4 regions of the Cobetia sp. L2A1 genome follow, and region 4 is predicted to be linked to each of the others. Evidence: predicted binding sites of a transcription regulator. Region 4 holds the regulator's gene; each other region holds the start of a gene.
What was found. The regulator sigma-54, encoded in region 4, starts transcription at its own class of promoters, with help from an activator protein. The targets are predictions, from matches to a motif close to TGGCACNNNNNTTGCTNT.
Positions count from the first base shown of each region.

Region 1: GQR90_RS00335 (P-II family nitrogen regulator) is a predicted target of sigma-54. The motif match lies at 1,656-1,673, and genes of this name have one in related genera.
Region 2: speB (agmatinase) is a predicted target of sigma-54. The motif match lies at 1,191-1,208, and genes of this name have one in related genera.
Region 3: glnT (type III glutamate--ammonia ligase) is a predicted target of sigma-54. The motif match lies at 1,458-1,475, and genes of this name have one in related genera.

Region 1 covers NZ_CP047025.1:71,842-75,587, reverse strand. Annotated here, with positions in the region: gene GQR90_RS00345 (CBU_0592 family membrane protein) at 597-875, shown strand; gene GQR90_RS00340 (accessory factor UbiK family protein) at 970-1,323, opposite strand; gene GQR90_RS00335 (P-II family nitrogen regulator) at 1,733-2,071, shown strand; gene GQR90_RS00330 (ammonium transporter) at 2,104-3,351, shown strand; gene glnK (P-II family nitrogen regulator) at 3,500-3,746, shown strand, end outside.
Region 2 covers NZ_CP047025.1:2,187,488-2,191,233, reverse strand. Annotated here, with positions in the region: gene speB (agmatinase) at 144-1,094, opposite strand; gene GQR90_RS09470 (sigma-54 interaction domain-containing protein) at 1,412-2,971, shown strand; gene GQR90_RS09465 (hypothetical protein) at 3,098-3,355, shown strand; gene GQR90_RS09460 (hypothetical protein) at 3,415-3,746, opposite strand, start outside.
Region 3 covers NZ_CP047025.1:1,667,740-1,671,485, reverse strand. Annotated here, with positions in the region: gene glnT (type III glutamate--ammonia ligase) at 1-1,280, opposite strand, end outside; gene GQR90_RS07280 (aminomethyltransferase family protein) at 2,010-3,155, shown strand; gene GQR90_RS07275 (helix-turn-helix domain-containing protein) at 3,324-3,746, shown strand, end outside.
Region 4 covers NZ_CP047025.1:796,424-800,169, forward strand. Annotated here, with positions in the region: gene rapZ (RNase adapter RapZ) at 1-144, opposite strand, end outside; gene ptsN (PTS IIA-like nitrogen regulatory protein PtsN) at 257-727, opposite strand; gene hpf (ribosome hibernation-promoting factor, HPF/YfiA family) at 737-1,045, opposite strand; gene GQR90_RS03430 (RNA polymerase factor sigma-54) at 1,643-3,091, opposite strand; gene lptB (LPS export ABC transporter ATP-binding protein) at 3,311-3,746, opposite strand, start outside.

The DNA.
Region 1 (3,746 bases), 720 kb from region 4:
CATCGTTAACGTAAATCATCTTACGACTGTAAATATTGCAGTTACTCGATACGTAATGAATAATCCTCACAGGGATAACATTACATAAAGGGTAAATCATCATCGTTTCCAGTGCTTAAATAGCCGTCAACTCATCCCGATAACAGCCTGTCATATCGATGCACATGCTGAATTCGCAATCAGCACATCAATCGGATAGCAAAAACCAAAAATCAACGAAAGACCAAAATAGGCTTTCCCCACCGAAGAGCCCTACGCCCACTGGCCCAGCGCATGCGATGACATCAGTACTGCTAGCGACCAGATAGTGAAAAATGAGGCTTTCCTTCCCATGCAACTTTTCTCTCTACCGTGCGACGCTCGAACGCATTATTTGCCATATCGAGAAAATTCGGTGAGTTGCGAAGGAAAAATGCACCACGACAGTGCCTGCCACGGTATCTACTGGTATATTTGACCGGCTGATCTGACCGTATGGTCAGGTAAGCCGCCAAGCTGTCTCATGGAATGCCACTCAAGAGTGGCAGAGAAACGTCCAACCCACGGAAAGGGCCAGCCATTCAGGACAACTTCGGCTTGTTTCAGGAGTAATACCCATGCAAGACATGCTTGCCCCGCTGGCATCCTTTGCTGATGTCATTGGCATGCTGGGCACCACCTTGGTAGTCGGTGCCTTCTTCATGTTGCAGATAGGAAAACTCGATTCCCGCAGCCTGACCTATAATCTGATGAACCTGAGCGGTGCAGTCCTGCTGCTGCTCAGTCTGTGCATCAACTTCAATCTGGCGAGCTTTGTGATCGAGATTTTCTGGATTGTGGCTTCGATAGTGGGGCTAGTGCGCTGGAGGCTGAGTGCGCGTCCGCAAATTGCCTAGCGGAAGAGGCCATCCATGGATATGAAAAAAGCCGCCACACCTTGAGGTGTGGCGGCTTTTTTCATGCTGAACGTCTCGTGACGTACCCAAGCTATCAGGCGTCGCGCTGGCGCTCGACATCCGCAGCGTAGCTAGCACTTTCATCATCCGCAACAGACAACTGACTATCTTCATCTGCGGTGCTATCGGTGGCTACCAACCCCTGCTTTTCCAGCAGGGCTTCTAACGCAATGACCTGCTTTTCCAGCGACTCAACCCGACTACGGGTACGTGTCAGGACATCCATCATGATGTCGAAGTCTTCTCGCGACACCAGCTCCATACGATCAAAAGCACTACGCATCACGCCCTGCACAGACTTCTGCAGCTCCTCCGGACCATGAGAGGCATCCTGCAAGCGCTCACCAATTTGCTGGGCCATCCGACCGATGACGTCATTCTTGAACATGCTTCACCTCAGACGTTGCGTGTCGATCGCCCGATGCCGCCAGGGTCGACGCGATAAAAAAGGCACTCCTTCAGATATGGAGGCGCCGGCTCTTGCTACAAGGATACGCAACCCGCTCGCAAGTCGCATGTTCGTGACAAAGAACCTTTCCTCAACCCTCCTGCGAGATCGCCTTGCACCATATTAGCGCTACCCCCTACATCGAAAGGCGCAATAAAAGCACCAAAACAGTGCGCACTGAATGACATGCCTATTCAACCCTTTTTTCATTGGCTGAGTAGTGCGAGACGCTTTAGATGCAACTGAATGAGTTAAAAGGCCTTTTCATCAGATGGCACGTCTCCTGCGATGCACTTGGCAAGAGCAGGTTCTTCAGACAGATCATTTAGGTAGCGAACGGGGGCAGCACATGAAACTGATCACCGCCATCATCAAACCCTTCAAGTTGGACGACGTGCGTGAAGCGCTGGCAGATAACGGCGTACAAGGCATTACCGTCACCGAGGTGAAGGGCTTCGGTCGGCAAAAAGGGCATACCGAGCTCTATCGCGGCGCTGAATACGTCGTCGACTTCCTCCCCAAGGTCAAGATTGAAGTGGCAGTCGATGACAGCGATGCAGAGAAGGTGTTGGACGCCATTACCCAGGCGGCCAACAGCGGCAAGATTGGCGACGGCAAGCTGTTCGTGACTGCGCTGGATGATGTCATTCGTATCCGTACCGGTGAACGCGGCGCCGACGCTGTCTGACCCCCGCGCACAATAATAAAGGAGAATCCCGCATGAACGAGATCATCGAGGTCAAGTACGCACTTGATACCTTCTACTTCCTGGTCTGTGGCGCACTGGTGCTATGGATGGCTGCCGGCTTCGCCATGCTGGAAGCTGGCTTGGTACGCGCCAAGAACACCACGGAAATTCTGACCAAGAACGTGGCACTGTTTGCCATCGCCTGCACCATGTACATGGTCGTTGGCTATCACATCATGTACTCGAGCCCTGAAGGCGGTTTCTTGCCGAATCTGGGCTTCTTGATCGGCGCCGAGAATACTGCCGAGGAGGCCCTCGCTTCCGGTGGCGACATTTACTACAGCGCCCGCTCCGACTTCTTCTTCCAGGTCGTGTTCGTGGCGACCGCCATGTCCATCGTCTCCGGTGCCGTTGCTGAGCGCATGAAGCTGTGGGCCTTCCTGTTGTTCGCCGTGGTCATGACCGGATTCATCTACCCGGTGCAGGGCTACTGGACATGGGGCGGTGGTTTCCTGAGCGAGGCTGGTTTCAGCGACTTTGCAGGTTCCGGCATCGTGCACCTTGCAGGTGCCTCTGCTGCACTGGCTGGCGTCCTGCTGCTAGGCGCACGTCAAGGCAAGTACGGCAAGAATGGCGAGATCAATGCCATTCCGGGCTCCAATCTGCCACTGGCGACACTGGGTACCTTCATTCTGTGGCTGGGATGGTTGGGCTTCAATGGCGGCTCCGAGCTGGTACTGTCCAATATCGATGAGGCCAACGCGGTGGCCCAGGTCTTCGTCAACACCAATGCTGCTGCCTGTGGTGGTGTTATCGCCGCCCTGGTGCTCGCTCGCCTGTGGTTCCGCAAGGCGGATCTGACCATGGCCCTCAATGGTGCGCTGGCTGGCCTCGTCGCCATCACCGCTGGCCCGCTGACACCGAGCATTGGTGCAGCCACCCTGATCGGTGCCATTGGCGGCATCCTGGTCGTCTTCGCCATCGTCGGTCTCGACAAGCTGAAGATCGATGATCCGGTCGGTGCCATCTCCGTACACGGAGTCGTTGGCCTGTGGGGCCTGATGGCCGTGCCGCTGACCAATCCCGATGCCACCTTCTCTGCACAGCTGCTGGGCGCTGCTACCATCTTCGGTTGGGTATTCATCGCAAGCTTGGTGGTCTGGCTGGTCATCAAGATCACCATGGGGCTGCGCGTCACCGCAGAAGAAGAATACGAGGGTGTGGATCTGGCAGAATGTGGCATGGAGGCCTATCCGGAATTCACCTCCAGCCGCAAGTAACTCAGGATTGATACTTGAGCGCACCAAAAAGACTCCCGCCATATGGCGGGAGTCTTTTTTACTGATCGGATAAGCGGTGTATGCTTGATCCATAGGCTGGCGTGACGAACAGGTGTCGTCACCAGCACCATCACCAAGGAGAGACACGATGAAACTGGTCACTGCCATCATCAAGCCATTCAAGCTCGACGACGTGCGCGAGTCCCTGTCGGAGATCGGCGTGCAGGGTATCACCGTGACCGAGGTCAAGGGATTCGGCCGTCAGAAAGGGCACACTGAGCTATACCGTGGTGCCGAGTACGTTGTCGACTTTCTTCCCAAGGTAAAACTCGAAGTCGCGGTAGACGACACCATGATCGATACAGTCATCGAAGCCATCACCAATGTGGCCAATA
Region 2 (3,746 bases), 1.4 Mb from region 4:
GGCTTCGTTAAGACTTTGTTTTTACTGATCTATTTCATGAGGCTGTGGCAGGAAAATTCGTTGGCAGGTCTGTCGTCCGTGCGCTGCCCATCTGACGGGACAATCAGGTGGGCAGCGCGGAGCTCATGCCAGCCGAGTGTGCATCAGTCGCGCTGCATCACGCCCGGCAGTACACACAGCATTTCGTAGAGCAGTGTCGCGCCCATCAGTGCCGTATTGCCGCTGGTATCGTAGGGCGGAGAGACTTCCATCAGGTCACCGCCGACGATATTGAGGCCACGCGCACCACGCACGATTTCCATGCCCTGCGGCATGGTCAGGCCGCCGGCTTCCACGGTGCCGGTGCCGGGGGCGACGGAGGGGTCGAGGCCATCGATGTCGAAGGTGATGTAGACGGGGCGATCGCCCATCATGTCGCGCACTTCGGCCATCAGCGGCGCGAGTGACTTGAACCAGCACATCTCGGCGGTCTCGACACGGAAGCCCTGCTGACGACACCAGTCGAAATCATCGGCGGAGTAGCCAGTGCCGCGCAGGCCGATCTGCACCACACGCGTGCTGTCGAGCAGGCCTTCTTCCTGAGCACGACGAATCGGCGTGCCGTGGGCAATCGGCTCGCCGAACATGTGGTCGTTCACATCGGCGTGGGCATCGATATGGATCAGGCCGACCGGCCCGTGCTTCTTGGCGATGGCACGCAGCACCGGCAGAGTGACGGTGTGGTCACCGCCCAGCGTCAGCGGCACGCAATCGTGGCTGAGCACTTCATCGTAGAATTTCTCGATGATGTCCATGCTCTTGGGCAGGTGGAAGGTGTTGATCGGTACATCGCCGATGTCCGCCACCTGCAGGCTATCGAAGGGCGCTGCGCGGGTGGCCATGTTGTAAGGCCGCAGCATGCGGGATTCATCGCGAATCTGACGCGGGCCAAAACGGGCACCGGGACGGTTGGAGGTGCCGATATCCAGCGGAATCCCGATGAAGGCTACATCCAGATCCTTGGCTGTCTCTTGAGTTGGCAGGCGCATCATGGTGGCCGGGCCGCCAAAACGTGGCATGTCGTTGCCGCCCAACGGCTGATTGAATTCACTCATGAATTTCTCCGGATCGTGAAGGGCTCGCGATGAAATGAACGGCGAGCAGGATGATTGTCGTTATAGGGCCGTGTGGACTGCGGCATGTGACTCGTCATTGCAGTAAGCATGCCAATTTTCAGTCCGTTGTTTTCATGGGATTTTTTGTGAAGAGCCGTTCACACGATTCATTTTTGGATCGAAATGAGCCATCAATTGATCCATTTATGAATCATTGATCCATTTATGGATCGCCAGAAGTGAATGATTGGGTAATGATAAGAAGCCAATGAATACTGCCCAGCTCATCCCCCGTACATTCTCCCGTGAGGCCTGTCATGTCAGAACTCGATAGCCAGACACTCAAGACCATCATCGACACCGCGCATGACCATTACTTCGTGGTCGATGCCGAAGGCCAGGTGGTGGATGTCAGCCCCGGCGCCGCTGCGGTGTATGGCATGACACGTGAAGCGCTCTGCGCCGCCAACGTGCATGACCTGGAAGCCAGCGGCGTGCTGACCCCCTCCATCAGTCTGGAAGTCATTCGCACCGGCAAGACCGTGCAGATGATGCAGAGCACGGGGACGGGGCGTCGGGTGGTGGCGCAGGCACACCCAGTGTTCGTCGAGGGACGGCTGGTACGGGTGGTCAGCCGCTCGATGGACCTCACCGATATTCAGCTGTTGCAGCAGGAATACGCGGTGCTTCAGCAACGATTCAGTGATCACCTGCGGCGCAGCTCGCGGGACCAGGCATCCATGCGCACCGGACAGGCCATCATGAATGATGGGGAGAGTGACAGGGATTGCGGGGAGATCGACTGCGGCCAGCTTCAGGTCAAAAGCCCCGTGATGCGTGAGATAGCGCTGTTGCTCAAGCGCGTTGCGCCCACCAATGCCACGGTGCTGATGCTGGGGGAGTCTGGCGTCGGGAAGACGGCCTTTGCCCATCAACTGCATCGCTGGAGCGAGCGCGCCAAGGGGCCGTTCATAGACGTCAACTGTGGGGCGATTCCGGAGAACCTGTTCGAGGCGGAGATGTTCGGCTATCAACCTGGCGCCTTCACCGGCGCAGGCAATCGCGGCAAGGCTGGCCTGATGGAACAGGCTGAAGGCGGCACGCTGTTTCTGGATGAAATCGGCGAGCTACCACTGGCCACCCAGACCAAGCTGCTCAAGGTGATTCAGGATGGGCTGATCACGCGACTCGGTGACACCACCACCCGCCGCGCCGACTTCCGCCTCGTTGTCGCCACCAACCAGAATCTCGCCGCGTTGGTGGAGCAGGGGCGCTTCCGGCTGGACCTCTATTACCGCATCAATGTGCTGCCAGTGAACTTCCCACCCTTGCGGGAGCGCCCGGAAGATATCCCGGCACTGGTCGAACAACACCTCGCGCGGCTCAATCAGCGTCATGGGCGTGACAAGCTGCTTGACCCCACCCTGTGGTCGCTGCTGCTGCAACAGCACTGGCTGGGTAATATCCGTGAACTCGAAAACTGGCTGGAACGCGCCTGGCTCAGTGCCGCAGGTGATGTTATTGACGCTGCCTCACTGCAAACACTAATAAACCCTTATTCAGCGAATAACGCTAATGGACTAGGTGTTTCATTTAAATTCGGTAATAACAAATATGAAGAAATAGGCGTAAATAAAAGAGATGCGCCTGCCAACAATTTCAACAACGGTAGTTCCCTCTCAGAGTCTACCGCTGAGAGGGCGGTAGCTATGCCAATACCCAAACTCGGCCCCAACGAAACTCTCAAGGAAGGCCTGGCACGCATCGAAGCACAATGGCTACTCGAGATGGCAGCGGAATTGCCCAGTACCTATGCGATAGCCAAGAGGGCGGGGATTAGTCAGCCATCGGTGGTACGAAAACTAAAAAAGACTTAAGTGCTAAAGTGTAATATTTGTACACTACTTTATAACAGGTGATTTTTATGATTCTTTTAGAGTTAAGTCTAGGTGAAAGACGTTATCGTCTAGTTGTCGGGTCCCGTCTGATTAACTACGAACTTAGTGAATAACTCCCACCGTTCGGCTTGCCATTCCTTCATCGACGGCGAGGTCTGTCTTGGTTTTGGCGTAGGTGGTGCCGTCGGCGACAGGATGGTAGCGGGTGCAGTGCAGGCGGATCAGCTTGTCGTCGAGGAAGAGGCCATATTCGCATGTCTGCGAGGTGATGGGCGTGCCTTGGTGTCGTTGTGTTATGGCGATATCGAACCAGCAGGCCCGCCGGTATTGGGTGTGATGATGATGCGAGGGAGTTATCGGTGATCAGGCGGATTCATGGGAGAAGTGTTGGAGGGGGGGGGAGCAACGAGATAGCATCCTCTCTAACGGCTGACGCTGGTCTCGTATGTCTGCATCACCGCCGAGCCCTTGATCACTCCACCACATAGTGTCTTGAGTGACTCGAATTCGCTGTTGGAATCTCGATCGCGAGGCGATTTCACCTCTGTCATCCCCTCCGGCAGCGCCTGATAGGCACTGCAGCTTAGCCGTATCATCTTGTCATTGATGAAGGTGCCGTACTGACGGGTATGCGAGAGGGTGCGCTTGTTTTTATGCTGCTGTGCCATCGAGATATCAAACCAGTAGCCCGGACGCTGATTGATGGTCGTGACACCAGAGTCGAGCATCTCGCTGCCCTGCGGCGCCCACCGGC
Region 3 (3,746 bases), 870 kb from region 4:
TCCTGCCACTCATCACGCTTGAGGCGCATGAATTCCTCGCAGATGCCTTCCCCCAGGCTTTCGCGCAGGATGCTGTCCGCTTCCAGCGCATCGATGGCCAGCGAGAGGTTCTGGGGCAACTTCTCGATGCCCTTCTCCACGCACTCGCTCGGGGTCAGGGAATACAGGTTGATGTTATGAGCCGTGCCCGGATCAAGTTTTCGCGCCACGCCATCCAGCCCTGCCGCGATGATGGCGGCGTGGACGAGGTAGGGGTTGCAGCCGGCATCAGGCAAGCGGAATTCAAGGCGGCCATAGGGCACACGCACCATGGCGGAACGGTTGTTGTCACCGTAGGCAATGAAGACGGGCGCCCAGGTCGCGCCACTGGTGCTGCCACCGCCGACGAGACGCTTGTAGGAATTGACGGTCGGTGCCGCAAAGGCACACAGCGCTGGGGCGTGAGCCAGCAGACCCGCCATGAAGTGATACGCCAATGACGACAACCCCATGCCCTGTACGTCGGAATCGTCCGCGAACAGATTGCGACCGCTGTCATCACAGACAGACAGGTGGAAGTGCATGCCGTTGCCAGGGCGATCTGCCAGCGGCTTGGGCATGAAGGAGCACACCATGCCCAGATCATTGGCGATTTCACCGGCCGCCATGCGCACGAAGGTGAAACGGTCAGCCGAAGTCAGCGCATCGCTGTAGGTGTAATTGATCTCGAACTGGCCGTTGGCGTCTTCGTGATCGATTTGATAGATGTCGAAGTCCACCGCCTGCAGGGATTCCACCAGCCGCTCGAGAAACTCCCGCGAGCGCGACAATCCCTTGTAGTCATAACAAGGCTTGGCAAGAGTATCGCTCTCATCCACCGGCAAGAGCTGGCCGCTCTCACCGCGGCGGAACAGCGAAAACTCAGGTTCGAGCCCGGTGTTCAGCGTCCATCCCTTGTCCTTCATGCGCTCCAGTTGCTTGAGCAGCACGACACGACTGTCATTGGCGAACGGCTCACCGTTGACGTAGCCATCGCAAGCCATGCGGGCATAGCCTGGCTGCCACGGTACCAGCGACAGCGAGGCAAGATCGCCGCGGGCCATGAAGTCGGGGCCTTCCGGCGACATGCCCAGGCCACTGACGGCAAAACCTGCAAAACCTGCTCCCTTCTCGACCACGTCCATCAGACAGTTGGCTGGAACGGATTTTGTCTTGGCGGCACCATGAATATCAACGAATTGCGCCAGCAGGTAGCGAATGTCGTGATCCTTGATGAACTGTTGCGCATTTTCGGGAGACATCGGAGTTCCTTTGAGAGCGGACCGGGGTGTCGTCTCGCTGGACCCTTCACTCAGGGTGTCGGTCGCAACCCGGAATCTGATTCCTGTGGGTCACTCTGACAGTGAAGAGGACAGTGAAGACAGCGGACGAAACGTGTTGTTGTGATTCCTGATGGTCAACTTTATTTCCCTGAGAGAAAAGCACGCAGCGTGCCAATCTTGCGTTACACGCCTCGAACGCAACACCTAAGCCGCTGTAAAATATGATAAATTAATTTAAATCATCACCAAACTCTCTCCATCATCACGGCATTAGCCGACCAATACCGACACGTTCGCGACAAATGTGCGCCATTGGCGTGCATGACTGCCAGATAACGCACCGCCACGATGCACCACTTCGCAAACTCTCTCCCCAAGCGGCCTTCATTGAGCCAGCGGACTCACTCACCGATGATTGAGACCCGCCAGCACCACCACATTTTGAAAGTTGGCAAGCCCCTTGCTTAACCGATAGGAATGTTTTTTTCCCTTCAAGAATTGATAGAGGGCCAAATAATGCAGCGCGAGAGGCAATGGAGCGGGAGGAAATAGCACTGGATAGCGCTGAAGGCTATGAAGCGGCGCGAAGCAACATGCCAGAAAACAACAACATTTCCCTCCCGGCGTTGAGCTTCTCGCAAGCTATGCAGGGACGGGATCAGATAGCCCCACTTACGCTAGGCAACGACTCACAGGAGAAAGAGACGCATGGCGAATTCATGGCGCATCTCGGCACTGGCCGAACAACACCGCGCGCTGGGCGCGGAGCTTGAAGACTGGAATGGCATGGGCACCGCCTGGAATTACGCGGTGTCAGACACAGCCGACGATCATGAAACCATCCGCACCCGTGCAGGGTTGATGGATGTCTCGGGCCTCAAGAAGATTCACTGTGCTGGCCCACATGCCCAGGCGGTATTGGATTACGTCACCACCCGCGACATGTCCAAGCTCTACCCGGGCAAGTCGGTGTATGCCAGTGTGCTCAATGAAGCCGGCAAGTTCGTCGATGACTGTATCGTCTATTGCCTGGCCCCCAACTCCTACCTGTTCGTGCATGGCACCGGCACCGCCAACGAGATGCTGGCAAAGACGGCGCTGGGTCGTGCCGTCAGCCTGACCTTTGATGACGATATGCACGACATGTCGCTGCAGGGCCCGCTGGCCGTGGACTTCCTGGAGCGCCACATTCCCGAGATTCGTGAACTGCGCTATTTCCATCACCTACAGACCCAGCTGTTCGGCCACCACGTGATGATCTCGCGGACCGGCTACACCGGTGAGCGTGGCTACGAGATCTTCTGCAAGGCCAAGGATGCCCCCTCTCTGTGGGAACAGATCCTCGAGGATGGCGCCGAGATGGGCATCAAACCGTGCAGCTTCGGCACGCTTGATTGGCTGCGGGTCGAAAGCCATCTGCTGTTCTATCCGGCCGACAACTCTGAAACCTATCCGTACGCTGACCAACCCGCGGGCGATACCCTGTGGGAATTGGGGCTGGACTTCACCGTCTCGCCAGGCAAGACCGAATTCCGCGGTGCCAGTGATCACTTCGCACTCCAGGGCAAGGAGCGCGTCAAGGTCTACGGAGTGCTGCTCGACTCGAAGCAGGTCGCGCAGATCGGTGACCAGGTCTACGCCGACGGCAAGTGTGTGGGTGTGATCACCCAGGGCATGTATTCCCGTCTGAGTGGTCGCTCCATGGCATTGGCACGTCTAGCGCCCGGCTACGCCGAACATGGCACTCCGCTGACACTCAAGACCGACACTGACGGTGAGACCAGTCTCTCCGCCATCAGTCATTCCCTCCCCTTTGATGATCCGGAGAAAGCCAAGCGACTGGCACGCGGCTGAACCGAGTAAAACGTCTCAAGGCCGCACCATCACACGCCTCCTCGGGTCTCATCCGGGGAGGCGTGTGGGTTTGACACAAACTTGTTACTGTCACCCTCAGAACGTGCATATCAAGCACATGGCAGGCGCATCACGACCCATGCCACGTCAGACATCCAGGAGCCTCCCATGCCGCGAAAACCTTCCGCGTCTTCCGAGTCATCAGCGCAGGACATATCGCCACCTGACACACAGCCCACGGCTGCGGAGCAGTCCGCGCCGAAAGAGACCATCACGGCGGCCGCCGATGAGACTCGCCTGGGGCTTGAACAGCACATCGCGCGGGCACTCAAGCAACAACGTGTCTCTCAGGGTTACAAGATTTCCGATGTCTCGCGTATTGCCGGTGTCAGCCAAGGCATGATCAGCAAGGTGGAAAATGCCCAGGTCTCCACCAGCCTCGATACCCTGAATAAACTGTGCAATGCGCTGAGTCTGCCCATCTCGAAACTGTTCAGCGATTACGACGTCAATGGGCGCGGCGCCCAGCTCACAAAGGCGGGCCAGGGGATGCAGGTGGTCCGTACGGGTACCGAAGTGGGCCACGCCTAT
Region 4 (3,746 bases):
ACTATCTTTCTCTAGCTGTTCGACAAGCGGTGCCAGCAGCATGCCGGGAAGGTTATCAATGGCGTAGTAGCCAATGTCTTCCAAGGCCTGAAGGGCGATCGATTTACCGGAGCCAGAGCGGCCACTAATGATCACGATCTTCATGAGTGCTCTCCAAAGGCGAGGTCAGCGTAGAGTGAGTGCGAATGGCGCCTGAGAGGGCAGCCTGAATAGTGGCTGTCAGTGCAAAAACCCGGACGATGTCCGGGCTCGATGATCAACGCGTCGGAAGATCGGCGATTGCTGATGTCAGTACATCGTAGAGCGCATGCTGGCTATCGGCCTGACGTAATGCTGATCGGTTGGTGGGTGAGTTCAGCAATTCAGCCACCTGCCCGAGCAAGGTGAGATGAGTGTCATCTGCCTCTTCGGGTACCAACAGTACAAACAGCAAGTCGATGGGCTCTCCATCGATGGCATCGAAGTCGATGGGGTCACCAAGCTTCAGAAATGCTGCGATGGGCGTCTTGCAGTGCGGACTACGTGCATGTGGAACAGCCACGCCGTGGCCGATACCGGTCGACCCCAGTCGTTCACGGCCAATCAGGCGCGAGAAGACTTCCTGGCTATCCAGGCTGGGAATGTTCTGGGCAATGAAGGTGCTGAAAAATTCCAGTACCCGCTTTTTGCTCCCCCCGGGGACGCCGTAAAGCGTGCGCTCGGGGGGAAGGATCTGATCAAGTGTCATGGCAGAAGGTCAACGTGTCCCGGTGCCCTGAGAGCGAGCCTGGGACTTTTCCTTGTGTTTGACCAGCTGGCGATCCAGCTTGTCGGCGAGCGCGTCTATGGCAGCGTACATGTTGGGGTCTTCTGCCAGGGCATGGAGGTCTGCGCCTGCAGCATGCAGCGTACAGGCTGCCTGCTGGCGCTCCTTCTCGATCGACAGAGTCACCTGAACATTGGTGATATTGTCGTAATGCCGTTCGAGGCGAGCGAGCTTCTCGTTGATGTAATCGCGGAGAGGATCGGTAAGTTCCACATGATGCCCGGTGATATTCACTTGCATGGACACGCTCCTTTATCCAACGGGTTACCTTTCAATTGTAACCCTTTTTGACTGCGAGCAAACCCTGATAAGACGCTCTGCTACATGGTTTGCGCATCCGCCACTGCCAGTAACAAAATTGGGCCGCGTCAGGTGCGCCGAGCGCCTACCCTGACAATGCCCAAGCTTTGAGCAAAGATCAACGCTGCGCTGCATCGTGGTGTAAGGCTTGTCTTCAACTCACTGAGGGATAACGGAACATTCCATCAAAGAGGAGTGCGTTGGTTTGCGTTAGAAGCGCAGCAAGAAGCCGCCTGTTAGTCGCCAATCACAGCATATACGTCGATATTGGCGGTCTTCTGAAACTGACAACAAGTGCGCTTCGAGTGTGACAAGAGCACGATCGGACGTGAGAAGAGTTACACGAATGATCGACAATACTAATAAAAGTGATTTGAAAAACAGGCGATTGGAAGCGCACGCCGGATTCTAGCGAAAATATCTTGGTAGAAAGCCGACGACTTTCACGCACGTCGGCTGGCCATCATGCGGATATTGACGATAGGGGAGGCCATGACAGAGAGGCCGTAGTCGAAGGGCGGCCTCTCTGTCATGTAATCAAGCGAGTCGCTTGCGCTCACTGGAAGACGGAATGCCCATGGCTTCGCGATATTTGGCGACGGTGCGGCGCGCGACTTCAATGCCATCGCTGGCGAGTAGATCGACCAGCCGTGAATCCGACAGCGGTTTTCGCGCTGGTTCGTCTGCAATCAATTTGCGGATGCGCGCACGAATGGCCGTGCTGGAATGCGCATCACCATTGCCGTTACCACCGACCTGGCTCGAGAAGAAGAACTTGAGTTCGAAGACGCCGCGTGGTGTATGAATGTACTTTTGCGTCGTGACGCGAGAGATGGTGGATTCGTGCATCTCGACTACCTCGGCAATATTGGCGAGGATCAACGGCTTCATGCCTTCCTCGCCTTGCTCAAGAAAGTCGATCTGCCGCGTCATGATCTCACGCCCGACCTTGAGCAGCGTGTCATTGCGTGACGAGAGACTTTTCATCAGCCAGCGCGCTTCCTGAAGATTATCCTTGAGAAAGGTGTTGTCTACTGACTTGTCTGCCCGTTTGATGAGCGCTGCATAGTCTGGCTGTATACGCAGCTTCGGGAGTGCCTCGGGATTGAGCTCCACTTGCCAGCCGCGCCGGGTATGGCGTACCAGCAAGTCGGGTATCACGTAGTCACTGGCGGGCTCCCCCCAGGCAGAAGCTGGCCGTGGGTCCAGTGCTCGTATCAGCCGGATGACGTGATCCAGCTCGTCATCATCCAGCCCCAGGCGGCGCTTGAGTAGCTTGCGATCATCGTTCCCTAGTGCTTCGAGAAACTGGCGTACCAGGCGGCGAGCTTGAGCAAGCAGTGTCAGGTCATCGGGCAGCAAGGCCAGTTGTAGCAGCAAGCATTCGCGTAGATCACGCGCAAAGACGCCGGTCGGATCGAACTGCTGCAGGCGGAGCAGGACCTGCTCAAGCTCCGATGCTTTGAGGCCAGACAGCCCTTGTCCACGTAGACCATCGACGAGCTCATCAAGCGACAGGCTCAAGTAGCCTGCGCCGTCCACGGCATCTATCAGGCTTTCCGCCATCTGCCGTTCACGGTCGTCGAGGTCGGTCATTGCCAACTGCCAGCGTAGATGATCTTGCAGGCTTTCTACACTCGTGTTGCGCTCGAAATCCTGGCCGTCATCACTGCCGCTACTGCTTCCCGAGTTTGTCAGGCTGCCAGCATGATCCTGATAGAGGTCCGACCAGTCGCTATCGAGAGGATATTCTTCCGGGATATCACTACTTGTTTCAGCTGAAGAGATTTCGCTCGCATCCTGAATCTCGACGACTTCCAGCGCCTCATAGTCCTCGTCGAGTTCCAGCATGGGATTGGACTCGAGCGCCTGTTGGATTTCCTGACGCAGGTCGAGCGTCGACAACTGTAGCAGCTGAATGGCCTGCTGCAGTTGTGGCGTCATGGTCAGTGAAGTGCCAAGGCGGAGTTGCAGGGTGGGTTTCATGGGGCTATCGATTCACGGCAAAGGAACGTGCTTCTACGCTATACCGTGGGTCGGGGCACTGACAAGGGGCGAAAGAAATTATTCAAGCAACTTGCATGCCATGTTTCAACGAAGGTGGTATGGACGTCATGCTCAAGGCTGATGTTCATGATGATATATCAGCCCTGAGCATGCACTGCGTGCGCGAAGGTGCGCTCGCCAGAGGGGTTTGCCAATGGACTACAGCTTGAACTCATGCCCCAGATACACGTCACGCACCTGCTGATTGGCCAGAATGGTTTCAGCATTGCCATGCGCAATGATCTGGCCGTCGCCAACGATATAGGCGGTATCGCAGATATCGAGCGTCTCACGGACGTTATGATCCGTGATCAGTACACCAATGCCGCGATCACGTAGCTGGCGTACGATGCTCTTTATCTCGCCTACCGAGATGGGATCAACGCCGGCAAAGGGTTCATCCAGCAGCACGAAATCCGGTTCCGTGGCCAGTGCCCTTGCGATTTCGACGCGACGGCGTTCGCCGCCAGACAAGCTCATGCCGCTACTGGCGCGAATGTGAGAAATGCTGAAATCGTTCAGCAGTTCTTCAAGGCGTGCCTTGCGCCCGTTGCGATCGAGATCCTTGCGTGTCTCTAGAATCGCCATGATGTTG